2 regions of the Pseudomonas sp. FBCC-B35 genome follow, and region 2 is predicted to be linked to the other one. Evidence: riboswitches for the same ligand, from Rfam matches in the RefSeq annotation. Region 2 holds a riboswitch; the other holds the start of a gene.
The links. A riboswitch is a leader RNA that binds a small molecule or an ion and turns the genes downstream of it on or off. The one in region 2 is predicted to bind thiamine pyrophosphate.

Region 1: it holds a riboswitch for thiamine pyrophosphate, as region 2 does, so the genes downstream of both, thiC (phosphomethylpyrimidine synthase ThiC) here and NMB38_RS10930 (TenA family protein) in region 2, are expected to answer to the same signal.

Annotation. Positions count from the first base shown of each region.
Region 1 is NZ_CP101439.1:475,805-484,093, forward strand. Features, by position in the region: gene NMB38_RS02030 (LysR family transcriptional regulator) at 1-874, shown strand, start outside; gene waaA (lipid IV(A) 3-deoxy-D-manno-octulosonic acid transferase) at 886-2,157, shown strand; gene NMB38_RS02040 (TolC family outer membrane protein) at 2,256-3,689, opposite strand; TPP riboswitch at 3,849-3,955, shown strand; gene thiC (phosphomethylpyrimidine synthase ThiC) at 4,110-5,990, shown strand; gene cytX (putative hydroxymethylpyrimidine transporter CytX) at 6,101-7,384, shown strand; gene NMB38_RS02055 (RsiV family protein) at 7,353-8,099, opposite strand; gene NMB38_RS02060 (NUDIX domain-containing protein) at 8,285-8,289, shown strand, end outside.
Region 2 is NZ_CP101439.1:2,375,515-2,383,803, reverse strand. Features, by position in the region: gene NMB38_RS10960 (DNA-binding protein) at 1-226, opposite strand, end outside; gene NMB38_RS10955 (helix-turn-helix transcriptional regulator) at 485-1,090, shown strand; gene NMB38_RS10950 (threonine/serine dehydratase) at 1,193-2,188, shown strand; gene NMB38_RS10945 (ornithine cyclodeaminase family protein) at 2,185-3,132, shown strand; gene codA (cytosine deaminase) at 3,144-4,385, opposite strand; gene tenA (thiaminase II) at 4,525-5,187, opposite strand; gene NMB38_RS10930 (TenA family protein) at 5,184-5,831, opposite strand; TPP riboswitch at 5,914-6,030, opposite strand; gene NMB38_RS10925 (putative bifunctional diguanylate cyclase/phosphodiesterase) at 6,165-8,252, shown strand.

The sequences.
Region 1 (8,289 bases), 1.9 Mb from region 2:
TCTGGATCAGTTGCGCACGTTCATGCGCGTGGCTGAGCTGCGTTCGTTTTCTGCCGTTGCGCGCGAACAGCACAAGGCTCAATCAGCGGTCAGCAACGCCATCGCCCTGCTCGAAACGGACCTTGGGGTCACCCTGTTCGAACGCAGCAGTGGGCGCCAGCCGAAGCTCACCGCAAACGGCGAAGCGCTGCTTGCCGATGCCCGCGAGCTGCTGCGCCAGTGCGAGCGTCTGGATGGGCGGGCCTTGGCGTTGATGCGTGGCCAGGAAGCACTGCTGCGGGTGGCGCAGGATGAGGCGATGCCGTATCAGCCTGTCATCGACAGCCTGGATGAGTTGGCAACCCGTTACCCCTTTCTGGAAGTTCAACTGGCCAGCGGCGCGCAGGGCGACGTCGCACGCAAGCTGGTGGAGCGGCGTGCCGACCTGGGGTTGTTCTTTCACCATGAGCGCATACCGGCGTCGCTGGAACGGCGGGCCTTGGGTAGCGTGGAAATGGTCACGGTCTGCGCCGTCGGCCACCCCTTGGCGCAGGCCGGCCGGGCGGACCGACAGCAACTGGCACGCCATCGCCAGCTGCTGATCACCCCCCAGCAGAGCGGTTACCCGGGGGGTGAGGCGATCAGCCCACAGGTGTGGCGGGCCGACAGCTTCTATGCCATGGCCGAACTGCTGATGCGCGGGCTGGGCTGGGCCTGGCTGCCGCGGCATGTGGTGCAGTACCCCACCTATCAGGCGCACATGGTGGAGCTGGCCAGCGACTGGCGGCCACCGGCGCTGGTGGTGGAGCTGGCCTGGCGTCGGGACGAGCCATTGGGCCCGGCCGCGCAGTGGCTGGCCGAGCGTTTTGCAGTGCATTTGCGTGCGATCGGGTAAACTTCGCCGCCATGAACAGAACTCTCTACACCTTGCTGTTTCACCTTGCCCTGCCACTGCTTGCACTTCGCCTGTACCTACGCGCGCGCAAGGCGCCTGCCTACGGGCGCCGTATCGACGAGCGCTTTGCCATCAAGCTGCCGACGATGCGCAAGGGCGGCATATGGGTCCATGCGGTTTCCGTAGGCGAAAGCATCGCAGCTGCCCCCATGGTGCGCGCACTGCTCAAGGCCTACCCTGAGCTGCCGATCACACTGACGTGCATGACGCCCACCGGTTCGGAGCGCATTGGCGCCCTGTTCGCCGATGAGCCGCGGGTCCAGCATTGCTACTTGCCATACGACCTGCCGTGGGCGGCGGGGCGCTTTCTCGACCATGTGCAGCCAAGGCTGGGCGTGATCATGGAAACCGAACTCTGGCCCAATCACATCCATCAATGCGCCAGGCGCGGTATTCCCGTGGCGCTGGCCAATGCGCGCCTGTCCGAACGCTCGGCCCGTGGCTACGGGCGGTTTGCCAGGCTGACCCGGCCCATGCTGGCCGAAATGAGCCTGATTGCCGCGCAGACCGAGGTGGAGGCGCAGCGCTTTCTGGCACTCGGCGCGCGTGCTGCCTGCGTGCAGGTCACCGGCTCCATCAAGTTCGACCTGAAGATCGATGAGCAGCTGGTGCCGCGCGCCCAGGCTTTGCGCCAGCAATGGGCCGCCACTTCGCGCCCGGTGTGGATTGCCGCCAGCACACACGACGGCGAAGATGCCCTGATCCTCCAGGCACACCAGCAGTTGCTGCAGGTGCATGGGGATGCGTTGCTGATCCTGGTGCCCCGGCATCCGGAGCGCTTTGACGCGGTTCATGCCATCTGCAGTCAGCAGTTTGCCACGGTGCGTCGCTCTACCGGGCTACCGGTGCTTGCCCAGACCCAGGTGCTGCTGGGCGACACCATGGGTGAATTGCTGTTCTTGTATGCCCTGGCCGACATGGCGTTCGTCGGTGGCAGCCTGGTGCCGACCGGCGGGCACAACCCGTTGGAACCGGCAGCCCTGGCGCTACCGGTGCTCATGGGGCCGCACGTGTTCAACTTCCTCGAAATCAGCGCCATGCTGCGCGAGGCGGGTGCGTTGCAGCAGGTCGATGACGCTCAGGGGTTGGCCGGTGCCGTGCAACGGCTGGTCGAATTACCGCAAGATGCCCGGCGCATGGGTGAGGCGGGTAGGGCGGTGATGAGGGCCAACCAAGGGGCGCTGCAGCGCTTGCTGAAGGGGTTGGGAAGGCTGATGCCCTGAGCGCTCACTGTCGGGGCGATGGTTGCGGTTGGCGTGATCAGGGCCGCTTTGCGGCCCATCGCCGGCAAGCCGGCTCCCCCAGATGAGGCTGCCCGTCCTCAGGGCTTACGCTCGAAATTCTTCGCCGCCGCTGCCGCCAGGTCCGGTGGCAGGAAATCCTTGTCCGGGTTGTAGTCGGGTTTCAGGTAGCGCTTGAGGTCCTGCAAGTCTTGCGGGCTCAGCGTGCCGGCCGCCTGTTTCAGGCTCAGGTTGTCGAGGATGTAGGCGTACCGGCTGTTGTTGTAGTCGCGCACCGAGGTGTACAGCTGGCGCTGGGCGTCGAGCACATCGACGATGTTGCGGGTGCCCACCTGGTAGCCGATTTCGGTAGCCTCGAGCGCGCTCTGGTTGGAGATGATCGACTGCTTGCGCGCCTGTACCTGTTCGACGTCGGTGTTCACCGCACGGTGCAGGTTGCGGGTGTTCTCCACCACCTGACGGCGCAGGCTTTCGCGCTGCTGTTCGCTCTGGCTGAGGCGCTGGTAGGCTTCGCGTACCTGTGAACTGGTCAGCCCGCCGCTGTAGATGGGAATGTTCAACTGCAGGCCAACGGTGGTCTGCTCCACGTCGCCACCATAGCGAACACCCAGCGGCGATGGATTGCTGAAGCCCAGGTTGTCGTTGTCACCCTTCTGGTATTTGGCCACGGCATCGACGGTCGGGGCGTGACCGGCCTTGCGCTGACGCAACGTTTCTTCCGCCGCGGACACCGCGTAGTTGGTCGCCAACAGGTTGAGGTTCTGCCGGCCGGCGGTTTCGACCCAGGCCTTGGCGTCGTTGGGCACGGGCACCTGCACCGGCAGGCTGTGGACCACACCCTGGATAGCGGTGTACTCCCGATTGGTCAGGGTGACCAACGCCTGGAAAGCATCCTGCACCTGACGGTCGGCGATGATGCGGTTGGCGCGGGCCGTGTCATAGCTGGCCTGGGACTGCAGCACGTCGGTCTTGTCCGAAAGCCCCACGTCGAAACGTTCGTTGGACTGGTCGAGCTGACGCTTGAGGGCCGCTTCCTCGGCCTTGCTGGCCGCCAGGTTGTCCTGCGCACGCAGCACCGCAAAGTAGCTTTGCGCAGTCTGCAGGATCAGGTTCTGCTCGGTGGCAGACAGCTCCAGCGCGGCCTGTTCGTTGACGGCCTCGGCCGCTTGCAACTGGAACCAGCGGTCAGCGCGGAAGATGGGCTGGGCCAGGGTCGCGCTCCAGGCATTGCCGCTGCGGTTGGATGTGATCGACGGCTCGTCGAGCTTGGTGCGGGTGCTTTGCATCTCGGCACCGGCCGACAGGTTGGGCAGCAAGCCGGCACGGGCCTGGGGCACGATTTCGCGGCGCGCGCCGTAGTCGGCGCGGGCGGCTGCCAGGTCGGCGTTGTTCTCTACCGCTTCCTGGTAAACGCTCACCAGATCGGTTTTCACCGTTGCCGGTACGTCCGCCGCCCAGGCCATCGTATGGGACGCACAAGACACGGCCAGGGCCAGTGAGAGTTTGCGCAGCATAGGGGCAATCCTTGTACGAAATGTAATTACTGAACTGTTGAGTTTTGCTTGATGACGCAGTGTAGTGCCACGCGCTCCGGGCAACAATCACCCTGATGCCGTTGATCATTCCCGGGATTGCTCGCTTGGCTTTGCCGGCAACTCCAGTCTAGACTGCGCATGTTCTTGTCGGGGTGCCTTGAAGCAAAGGCTGAGATCGCATAGGTGCGGATCCCGTTGAACCTGATCAGGTTAGCGCCTGCGTAGGGAACAAGATTGCTCGCCTTCCCGGGGAGCCTCTTGTGCCAGGTCCGGGAAAGCATCGGCTGTTTGCAGCCCATGACACCCCGTCTTTGGCACCGCACCCGTCTAGGAGTGCGTCCGCGTCCTTCAGGTTCACCCCGACATTCCACTGCTAGGAAGCCGTCTGGAGAGCCTGTGATGACCCAACAAGAAAAAGCGATGAACCTCAGCGAATCGGCGCAAGTCGATCAGCAGTCCGTGCAGCCGTTTCCGCGCTCGCGCAAGGTCTATGTCCAGGGCTCGCGTCCGGATATTCGCGTACCGATGCGCGCGATCAGCCTGGCCGACACGCCCACCGATTTCGGGGGCGAGCGTAATGCGCCCGTGCTGGTCTACGACACTTCCGGCCCCTACACCGACCCAGAGGTGTTGATCGACGTGCGCAAGGGCCTGGCCGACGTGCGTTCGGCCTGGATCGATGCACGCGGTGACACCGAGCGCCTGAACGGCCTGAGCTCCCACTTCGGCCAGCAGCGCCTGAACGACGCCGAGCTGGCCAAGCTGCGCTTCGCCCATGTGCGCAACCCGCGTCGTGCCAAGCCAGGCGCCAATGTGTCGCAGATGCACTACGCCCGCCAGGGCATCATCACCGCCGAGATGGAATACGTGGCCATCCGCGAGAACATGAAGCTGCAGGAGGCCCGGGCGGCAGGCTTGCTCGATACGCAGCATGCCGGTCACAGCTTCGGCGCCAGCATTCCCAAGGAAATCACCCCCGAGTTCGTGCGCGAGGAAGTGGCCCGTGGCCGCGCCATCATTCCGGCCAACATCAACCACACCGAGCTGGAGCCGATGATCATCGGCCGCAACTTCCTGGTGAAGATCAACGGCAACATCGGCAACAGTGCGCTGGGTTCGTCCATCGAAGAAGAGGTGGCCAAGCTCACTTGGGGCATTCGGTGGGGTTCGGACACCGTCATGGACTTGTCCACCGGCAAGCACATCCATGAAACCCGCGAATGGATCATTCGCAACTCCCCCGTGCCCATCGGCACCGTGCCCATCTACCAGGCATTGGAAAAGGTCGGTGGCGTGGCCGAGGACCTGACCTGGGAGCTGTTTCGCGACACGCTGATCGAACAAGCCGAGCAGGGCGTGGATTATTTCACCATCCATGCCGGGGTGCTGCTGCGCTATGTACCGCTGACCGCCAAGCGCGTCACCGGCATCGTCAGCCGGGGTGGTTCGATCATGGCCAAGTGGTGCCTGGCGCATCACCAGGAGAACTTCCTGTACACCCACTTCGATGAAATCTGCGAAATCATGAAGGCCTACGACGTCAGCTTCTCGCTGGGCGATGGCCTGCGCCCGGGCTCGATCGCCGATGCCAACGATGCGGCGCAGTTTGGCGAGCTGGAAACCCTGGGCGAGCTGACCAAGATTGCCTGGAAGCACGATGTGCAGTGCATGATCGAAGGCCCCGGCCATGTGCCGATGCAGTTGATCAAGGAGAACATGGACAAGCAGCTCGAATGCTGTGACGAAGCGCCGTTCTACACCTTGGGCCCGCTGACCACCGACATCGCCCCTGGCTACGACCACATCACTTCCGGCATCGGAGCGGCCATGATCGGCTGGTTCGGCTGCGCCATGCTCTGCTATGTCACGCCCAAGGAACACCTGGGGCTGCCCGACAAGGACGACGTCAAGACCGGCATCATCACCTACAAGATTGCGGCCCATGCAGCCGACCTGGCCAAAGGTCACCCAGGGGCCCAGATTCGCGACAACGCGCTGTCGAAGGCGCGCTTCGAGTTTCGCTGGGAAGACCAGTTCAACCTGGGGCTGGACCCCGACACGGCGCGTGCCTTCCATGATGAGACCCTGCCCAAGGAGTCGGCCAAGGTGGCGCATTTCTGCTCCATGTGCGGGCCGAAGTTCTGCTCCATGAAGATCACCCAGGAGGTGCGTGAATACGCTGCCCGGATCGAAACCGTGGACGTCTCGGTGGAGCAGGGCATGCGCGAGCAGGCCGAGCGCTTCCGCCAGGCCGGCAGCCAGCTGTACCACAAGGTCTGAGGCCCAGCCTTTGGGCCAAGGTGGGCGCCACTCAGGCCGCGAAGCAGGGACCTGGTTAGCGGCCTGCCTTGCGCCCACCCCAACAATCACATTGCCGAGTGCGAGCAAGCATGACCACGTCCAGTCAATTTTCCCCTGATCATCCCATTCCCAACGGCCAGCGCGTATTCGGTGGCCGCGACCTGTTTTCACTGTGGTTTTCCCTAGGCATTGGCCTGATGGTGCTGCAAGTCGGTGCCATGCTGGCGCCGGGCCTTGGCCTGTCTGGGGCCATCCTGGCCATCGTCCTGGGCACCGGGGTCGGTGTGCTGTTGCTGGGTGCTGCCGGTGTGATCGGCAGCGACACCGGTTTGTCCGCCATGGGTACGCTCAAGCTCAGCCTAGGGGCGCAGGGTGCGCGCTTGCCAGCGCTGCTCAACGTATTGCAGCTGATAGGCTGGGGCGCCTTCGAGATCATCGTGATGCGCGATGCCGCCAGCCTGTTGGGTGCGCGAGCCTTCGGTGAGGGCAGCATCTGGAACAGCCCGGTGCTATGGACGCTGTGTTTTGGCGCGCTGGCCACCGTGCTGGCGGTCAGTGGACCGTTGGCTTTCGTGCGCAAGATCCTGCGGGCCTGGGGCATCTGGCTGCTGCTGGGCGCCTGTGTCTGGCTGACCTGGAACCTGTTCGCCAAGGCCGACCTGGCGATGTTGTGGCAGCGCGGCGGGGATGGGTCGATGTCGCTGGCCGTGGGCTTTGACATCGTCATCGCCATGCCCCTGTCCTGGCTGCCGCTGATTGCCGACTATTCGCGTTTTGCCCGCGACGGCAGGCAGGTGTTCGGCAGCACGGTGGTGGGGTATTTCATCGGCAACACCTGGTTGATGAGCCTGGGGGTGGCCTATACCCTGGCCTTCGCGGCGCAAGGCGAAGTCAATGCCCTGCTGCTGGCGCTCGCTGGGGCGGGCATGGGTATTCCGTTGCTACTGATTCTGCTCGACGAATCGGAAAAAGCCTTCGCCGACATTCATTCGGCGGCGGTCTCCGCCGGCGTGCTGGCACGCGTGAAGGTTGAACACCTGGCCCTGGCCATCGGCGTGCTGTGCACCCTGATCGCCCTGTTGGCACCGCTTGCCCAGTACGAAAACTTCCTGCTACTGATCGGCTCGGTGTTCGCCCCACTGTTCGGTGTGGTGCTGACGGACCATTACTGGGTTCGCCGTCGCAGCATTCCAGCCCATGTGGGGGCGCTGCACTGGCCGGCATTGCTGGCATGGGCGGCAGGCGTGGCGGCGTATCACATCATCGCCGCCCAGGCGCCGGACCTGGGCGCGACCCTGCCGGCGTTGGTGCTGGCAGGTGTGTTGTATGGCGTATTGAACTTCAGCCGCGGCCGGGGAACAGTTCGGGCTTGATCACGCCATTGAGGCGTGGGTAGGGAATTTTCAGCTCCACATGGCCCATGGAATACGGCGCGATGGCGTACACCTCGTACTTCACCACCACCGCGCCGTAGGTCAGAGCGATATGCGGCGAGCGCTTGAATGGCCAGGTTTTGATGAACTCGGCATCCTTGTCCATGCCGACACTCATCAGCCAGGCCCGGTGTGATTCCTCCACCGTCTTCCAGAACGTTTCTTCCTGGCCGGGGACCAGCATGTCCTTCAGGGTCAGGACCTTGTCCAGCTTGCGTGAATAGTTGATGAACGCACGACCTGGCATGCCATGGGCGCCACCGGTATCCAGGTAGCTGGACAGCTCGATGATCACCAGCCCGTCATGCTGTTCGCGTACTTTGGCCTGCAGGTAGCTGCTGTTGCGCTTCTCGGCGTTGGACAGGTAGTGCTGTTCGTAGGCTTGCAGCGTTGTCGGTGCCGCCCCGTGCTGGTTGTCCTCGGTCAGTTGCAGCAGACCCTTTTCGACAATGCCGTCGAGCTTGGGCAACGCCGGGAAATGCACGGTGTCAATATTCACCAACGGGCAATCACGCTCGCTGCAGCCTGGCTTGACGTGTTCCCAGGCTTCGCGCTTGACCTCGAGCGGCGCTCGGTAGTTGGGGGCGAACAGGCTCTGGCATGCGCCCAGCGCCAAGGCCAGCACAGCGATGGATGTCAGTTTGACAAGTGTCATGATGATCCTTGCAAGAACAGGGAAAAGTCGGCCTTTGACCGTCGGCATGGCCTTCAGTTCGCCACTAAGCTAACAGAGACCGGGCCTGCTGTGCCATGTACGCCAACGGTTGTCGCCGGGGGGTGAAACGTGCCAGCGTGCAGAGTAGGATGGCGCGATGCAGCAGCGATGCAACGAGGATTTTCATGTC
Region 2 (8,289 bases):
CCAACTGCCCTACCAGGCGGCTTAGCACCTCGCTGATTGGCGCGCCGCCCTCGGAGGGCATTGGTTGCTGACCGTTGAGCTCCTTGAGGTAGCGGTGAATGGTGGTTTTCGAGCCCGTGTTGCCTAGCTCGATGCGGATGGCATCGATACTGGGGTTCTCCCCCCTTGCGATCAGTGCCTGCCTGGCCTGTTGCACAACCACCTTGTTGATCCCGCCACGTGCCATGCGCGCTCCTACGATTTTGTAATGTTGTATGTACTATGTAATTACATACTGATTTTGTTAGTTATTAGCCTCAAACACAAGACCTAGCTAACAGGGAATAATCACGGCTTATCGAATGTGATACCGATTTTCAACCCATCTTGAGCGTAATCAGCGCAGGTTGGCGTACACCGTGGGCTCGCGTGCCATACGGCGCCTTGTGCAAGCAAGCTCCCAGGGCCACCATAAGCGCTTCCTAAAAATGCACAGTGGTCCCGCATGTCGCTCGAGAACTACCAGGCCATCGCCGAAAGCATCGCCCTGCTGCTATATCCACACGCTGAAGTCGTCGTCCATGACCTGCAGACCCAGACGGTGGTGCATATCGCCAACAACATCTCCAAGCGAAGCTTGGGTGATGACTCGGCGATCGCCGAGGATCTGGGCGACCTGCTCGGCGGTGCCAAGCTGGGCCCTTATGAAAAGTTGAACTGGAACGGTCAGAAGGTTCGCTCCATCAGTACGGTCTTGCGTGATGAGCAAGGTGACGCGCGGCACTTGCTGTGCATCAACCTAAACCTGTCGGTGCTTGAAAACGCCCGCCAAGCGTTGGAAGCGTTCTTTCAGATGGGGCGCTTGGTCGAGCAGCCCCAGGCGCTGTTTCGTGATGACTGGCAGGAGCGCATCAATACCTTCATGCATGCCTGGCTCAAGGCGCGCACGTTGTCTCTGCAGACACTGCAGATGAAGGACAAGCGCAGTCTTGTTCAGGCTTTGCACGCCGAAGGCGCATTCGAAGGCCGAACTGGCGTGGACTATGTGGCCAATGTGCTGAACATGGGACGTGCGACGGTTTACAAATACCTGAAGGCGCTCAAGGCATGACGAATTTGATGCCGAGGCCTGCTCCGCGCTAAAAGAAGTGTTTGCAAGACTATAGACAACAGGTCTACCGTAGACGGAAATTCCATACGGAGCCTGATACTCATGTCCAACCCTGCAACGCCAACCGTTTGCGAAACTGACCTCGATGCTCTGTTCGAGGCAATCAAGCATGCTCATGCCGCATTGCGGCCAGCCGTGAGCGCAACCCCGCTGACGCGCAGCCAGCCTCTATCGGCAACGACCGGCGTGGACGTATGGCTCAAGTGCGAACACCTGCAACCCACAGGTTCCTTCAAGTTTCGCGGGGCCAGCAATAAAGTCAGGCTTTTGCCAGAAAGTGCACGTGAACACGGCGTCATCGCCGCCTCGTCCGGCAACCACGGCCAGGCGCTGGCCCTGGCCGGCAAGACCGCCGGGGTTCCGGTGACCCTCTACACCACCACGACGGCGTCCACCTATAAAGTCGAAGCCATGCGCAACCTCGGCGCTGAAGTGATCTGCCTGCCGACCGACCCCTTGAGCGCGGAACTGGAAGCGGCCAGGCAAGCCCAGGCCAAGGGTGTGCCTTTCGTATCGCCCTATAACGATCTGCAGGTGATCGCCGGCCAGGGCACCATCGGTATGGAGCTGTTCGAGCAGGCGCCGGACCTGGACGCCGTGTTCGTCGCGGTGGGGGGTGGCGGCATGATCGCCGGCATCGGCGCTGCCCTGCGTACCCTGGCACCGGGTGTCGATATCATCGGCTGCTGGCCCGAGAATGATCCTGTCCTCGAGCAGTCACTCAAGGCCGGCAAGATCGTCGAGGTCCCTGCCAGCGCCACGCTGTCCGACGGCACGGCGGGCGGTGTCGAGCCCGGCGCCATCACCCTGCCCCTGTGCAAGGCCTTGCTCACCGACACCGTATTGGTCAGCGAAGCGCAAATACGCGCCGCCATGCGCGACATCGCCAGTAGCGAGCGCTGGATCATCGAAGGCGCGGCAGCTGTCGCCGTGGCCGCCATGAAAAAATGCGCGCACCGATACCAGGGCAAGCGTGTGGCCGTGGTGCTGTGTGGGCGTAACATCGCCTTGGATACCTTCCTCGAGGCCGTGAAATGAAGCTGATCGCCAAGCCCCAGATCCTGGCGAGCCTGGACACCGAGCGAGCACTGAGGGCCATCGAAGAGGGTTTTATCGCCTATTCCGCTGGCAACGTCCAGGTACCGCCCGTGCAAGCATTCACCTTCGCCGAAACCAACGGGGATTGCTGCATCAAGTCAGCCTACAAAGCCGGCAGCCCCACGTTCACTGTCAAAGTGTCCACCGGCTTTTACGACAACCCGTCCAACGGCTTGCCGAGCAACGACGGGCTGATGATGGTCTTTTCGGCCCACACCGGCCAGCCGCTGGCCCTGCTCCAGGACCAAGGCTGGCTCACGGCGATGCGCACAGCACTGGCGGGGCGGATCGCGGCACGGCTGCTCGCGCCGTCTCAGGTCAAGGCCATCGGCATACTGGGCACAGGCATGCAGGCCAGGATGCAATTGGCGCAGTTGCGCAGCGTCACCGACTGCCGCCAGGTGATCGTCTGGGGGCGTCACGCCGAGGCACTAGGCGCTTACATCGCGATGGCGCGAGGACTTGGCTTTACCGTGCGCAGTACACTGGATGCCGCAGAACTGGCCGGCCTTGCCAATCTCATCGTTTGTACCACCCCTTCGCGCCAGCCGCTGTTGCAGGCGCACTGGATACAACCAGGCACTCACATTACCGCTGTGGGTGCGGACGGGCCTGGCAAGCAAGAGCTGGACCCTGCGCTGGTCGCCAGGGCCGACCGCGTGGTCGTCGACTCCGTCACTCAGTGCACCCAGTACGGCGAAGTGTCCCATGCGATCGCAAAAGGCCTGATCACAGCTAGCCAACTGGTCGAACTTGGAACGCTGCTGGCAAGCCGAGCCCATGGCCGGGAGTCTGATGACCAGATCACGTTGGCCGACCTGACCGGCGTCGCCATCCAGGATGCGCAGATCGCCGATTGTGTGCTGGCGGCCATCGGCGCCTGAAAGCGCCGGGTTCAAAATTCGCGCTGTACCTGCGCAGGCCGGCGCCGCATCAGTACCTTTCCATTGCGCACCGACACCAGCGCGTGGCCTTGGCTGCGCACCATCTCGTAGTCGTCCGGAGCCGAGAGCAGCAGCAGGTTCGCAGGGCGACCGGTCTCGATGCCATAGCCCTCACCCAGGTTCAAGGCGCGCGCACTGTTGTCGGTGATCAGGTCCAGGCAGCGCTGCAGGTCCTGATAGCCCAACATGTGACAAATGTGCAGGCCCGCCTCCAGTACCCGCAGGATATTGCCGTTACCCAAGGGGTACCACGGATCGACGATCGAGTCCTGGCCGAAGCACACGTTCATGCCCGCGCGGTCGAGTTCGGCTACGCGGGTGACCCCGCGACGCTTCGGATAGGTGTCAAAGCGCCCCTGCAGATGAATACTCTCCGTGGGGCATGACACGAAGTTGATGCCTGACAGCCTCAGCAGCCGAAACAGCTTCGAGCAGTAGGCATTGTCGTACGAACCCATGGCCACGGTGTGGCTGGCAGTCACCCTCGCCCCCATCTGCCGGACCCGAGCATGTTCGGCCAGTACCTCCAGGAATCGCGACTGCGGGTCGTCGGTCTCGTCGCAGTGCACGTCCACCAGGCAGCCGGTGCGTTCTGCCAAATCCATCAGGAACTGGATCGACGACACACCCTGCTCACGGGTGTTCTCGAAATGGGGAATGCCGCCAACCACATCGGCGCCGATGGCCACCGCCTCGGTCATCAATGCGCGGCCATCAGGGTAGGATTCAATACCCTCCTGAGGAAAGGCAACGATCTGAAGGTCCACGTGATCACGCACTTCATCGCGCACCTCGACCATGGCCTTGAGTGCCACCAGGCCGGGCTCGGTAACGTCCACATGCGTGCGCACATGCTGGATTCCATGATCGACCAGCATGTTTAGGGTGGTCTTGGCCCGGGTCTTGATGTCTTCATGGGTGGTGCTCTGCTTGCGCTGGGCCCAGCGCTCGATCCCCTCGAACAACGTGCCACTCATGTTCCACTCAGGCTGCCCGGCCGTCAGGGTCGCGTCGAGGTGGATGTGGGGCTCGACGAAGGGTGGTACCACCAGGTTCTGGCCGGCATCCAGGTCAGCGCCGGCCACGGGCAGCACGCCCGCGTCCTGCGCGGTGATCGCGCCAATACGCTGGCCCGCCAGCTCGATGCGAAACAGGCCAGGCTTGCCACGCAGCCGTGCATTGATGATGTTCATGCTGTCCTTCCTCGTCCTGGATCGTATTCGAGCGCTACGGGCCAGTCGCGGCGTTCATCCGCGCCCAGCCCTTGTGCACCACAGCTTGCCAGCCAATGGCGCACGGAGCCAGTGGCGATCCAGGCATGGGGCTGCCCCGTCACGCCATGTCCAGACCCATCTGCCAGAAATCGGCCTCGAGCCGCGAAGCTTGGGCAAAGATCGCGGCCAGTTCGGCAAACCGCTGATCCGTCATGCTGCGGGCCGCCAATGAATCCAGATGGGTGCGTGCAGCTGCTGCGACGGCCTGGTAGCCGGCACCGGCGTATTCGCCGATCCACTCGCGATAGGGGTGCTCGGCCAGGTTGCCGATACGTGCGGCCAGGGACTGCCCGATCTCGGCGTAGCCGATTACACAGGGCGCCAGCGCCACGTGCAGCTCCAGCAAGTCGCCAGCAGCGCCGCAGTCCAGTACATACCGCGTGTAGGCCACGGTGGCCGGATGCTCGGGGGCGGCCTCGATGTCAGCCTGGCTCAGGCCCCAGCGTGCGCACAAACGCACGTGCAGGTCGGTTTCGTCGAGAATCGCTGCGAGCCCCGCCTGAGCGGCACGGATATCGGCAGGCCGCCTGCTTTTGTAAGCCGCCAGCGCCCAGGCGCGGGCAAACTGAATGAGGAAGAGATAGTCCTGCACCAGATAGGCCCGAAATGCGGCTTCACTCAACGTACCATCGCCCATCTGCTGCACGAATACATGGTCCACGTAACTGTGCCACTGCGGTGCAGCGGCCTGCTTGAGCCGATCGAAAATGTCCATGTTCATTGAGCCTCCGGGTAGATGGCGTCGAAGAAGGCCAGCTCCAACGCCACGGTGCGCTGGTGAAAGTCTTGCGCCACGGCGGCCTGCTGAGGGCCGACGCGATCCAGTTCGGCGTGCAGGAACGCCACGAAAGCCTGGAAATCCGCATTGTCGTGCAGGGTAATCCATTCGGCGTGGATGAAGCGCGGCGGCAGGGGCTTGGGCGCGCGCAGCGCCCAGTCCAGGTAAAGGCCTTCGGCGACGTTCAGCACTGCCAGCGCTGCGGCATACGAGCGGGTGGCGGCCGCTTCGCGCATGATGGCCTTGAAGGCCGCCGTGGGCACCGTGTCCATCGGCGCTTCACGCTGCGCCGGGCTGACACCCAGCGCCTGGAACGCCCGCAGGAAGTAGGTGTTCTCCTCGCTGCTGATCATGCCCGCAAATCGCCCCAGGCGCAGGCGCGCCTCGAAGGTGTCGGCACTGGCAATGGCGGCGCCCAGCAGCATCAGGAAGCTGTCCAGAAAGCGATGATCCTGGACCAAGTAGTCGATCATGATCGGGTCAGGCAGGCTGCCGTCACACAGTTGAGTCACGAAACGATGGCCCGTGGCGGCGGCCCATGTCGCCTCGCTCTGGCGGCGCAGGGTCTGGGTGAAACCTTCGGTCATGGCGCTGTCCTTGGTGGAGGTGGCAGCGAGACCTGGACAATCGTCATGAATGGGGTCTCGCCTTGAGACCGGCAGAAAGGCAGGTGGAATTGCACCCCATCCCTTCGCCGGCATTATCCGGATCAGGTTCGAAGGGTCACCGCGCTGCACCAGGCTCAGCGGTTTCTCAGCCCGTTATCGGGCTCCCCTTGGTAGCGGCAAGGTATACCCGACTTGACCCGCGGCTGTCATCTTTCGTGCAGGCATCGCTACAGGCTATTTGCCATTAGTCATGGCCCTGTCATGTTGCTGTCGTAGTGTCCGGGCCTCACCCAAGGCCGGGAAACACTGCAATTGACACGACGTTCACTCTCGTCGGCGAGCCTGCTCAGGCTGCTGATCCTGCTGCTGTGCGCTGCCTCGTTGGCCTTTCTGTGGGGGGTGCATGTTGCGCAAAAATCCACTGCTCGGCAGGACGCCCTGATCAACCGTGGCAGCGAACATCAGCGGCTGGCCAACCTGCTTGCCGAGAGCGTCAGCCAATTGCTCGACCGTGCCCAAGCAGCTACCGACGGCGCAGCGTGTGCGACCGCCTCCCCGTTCCTCATGCCCTCACCTGAGCAGTCCAAAGCATGCAGCACGTTGGTTGCAGTGCACCTCGCCGCCCAGCCCTTGACGCAATTGCTGCAAGAGGTGGAGTTGGGCGACTCGACCCGCGTGAGTGTGTGGCAGGCCGACGGCACGGAAAGCCTGCGCATCGGCAATCGCGGCTTGGTGCCGATCACTGCTGCCTTGCAGCCGCCACTGCCAACTGACGGCCCCCCTGCGGGCGTGCTGACCCAGTACCTGGAAGGTGACGCTTACCAGAGCGTATTCAAGCGCCGGCCCGAGCATGGCTTTACCCTCATCATTGGCCAGCGCGAGAACGAGATCACCGGGGCCGTCGACGCGGCCTATGCCCGGCAGTTCTGGCTGATCCTTGGCATGACACTGATGATCCTGGCCAGCCTGGCCTGGACCCTGCGCCTGCTGCGCAAGCGTCAGGACGCCTTCACGGCGCTGGAGCAAGCCCAGCACATCAACCAGCAACTGATCGGGCGCCTGGAAGATGCACACCGGCGCAGCAGCCATGCCGCCGCCACCGATCATCTCAGCGGCCTGCACAACCGCCGTCAATTCGTCGAAGTGGCAGGTGCTGCGCTGATCCATCAGCGTGGCAGGCGGCAACTGATGGCCATCCTTTTCATCGACATGGACCGCTTCAAGTCCATCAACGATTCGCTAGGCCACAAGGTCGGTGACCTGCTGTTGCAGGCCGTGGCCGGCCGCATCCGGCGCTTGCTCGAACCCGGCGATGAAGCCTCGCGCTTTGGTGGCGATGAGTTTGTCGTGCTGCTCGCAGGCGAGCGCAGCGAGGAGCAGATCGATGCCTGGGTACGCGAACTCGTGCGCAGGCTGTCGGCCACCTATGCCCTGGATGGCCAGGAGGTCAATACCAGTCCCAGTATCGGGGTCAGTATCTGCCCGCGCGATGGCCAGGACATCGACAGCCTGGTGCGCAGCGCCGACGCGGCCATGTATTCGGCCAAACAGGCAGGCCGCGCGCAGTACCGCTACTTCGACCCCTCCCTGAACGTGGCCGACATCCAGGCATTTACCCTGGAGCAAGCTTTTGGCACGGCACTGGCAGGCAGGCAATTCGTCCTGCATTACCAAGCGCAGATCGATCTCGATGACCACCAGGTCGCAGGCTATGAAGCGCTTGTGCGTTGGCAGCATCCGGAGTTCGGCCTGCTCTACCCCGACCGTTTCATCGCCCTGGCCGAACGCAGCGGCTTTATCGTCGAGCTGGGCTGGGAAGTGCTGCGCCTTGCCTGCGAGGCCTTGTCGGCCTGGCAGATGGAAGGTCGACTGGTCCGTCTGGCCGTCAACGTATCTGCCCTGCAGCTGCTTCAGCCTGACTTCGCCGCGCGTCTGCTCAGTCACCTGAGCGACCACGGCATTGCGCCCGAGCACCTGGAACTGGAGATCACCGAAACCACCATCCTCGACCCAGAGGGCCCGGCAATCGAGCATTTGCATCGCCTGCGCCAGGCAGGCATCGGGATCAGCCTGGACGACTTCGGCCGGGGCTATGCAGGCTTTGCCCATCTGCATGCACTGCCCCTGAGCAAGCTGAAGATTGATCGATCCCTGATCGCCTCGCTCTCCAACAGTCCGGACGACAGCCCCATCGTGGCCTCCACCATCATCCTGGCCAAGCGCCTGGGGCTGGTGGTGGTGGCCGAGGGCGTGGAGACCCGCGAGCAGGTCGTGTGCTTGCGCCTGGCGGGGTGCGATGTTGCCCAAGGCTATCATTTCAGTCGGCCCCTGTCCGCCGCGCAACTGCGTGACTACGCGCCCTTCAGAGGTGAGGCGCAGCCCCTCGCCGCGTTGCACTGAAGCCAGGCACTGAATGCAAGCCCCTGGCTAACCCTTG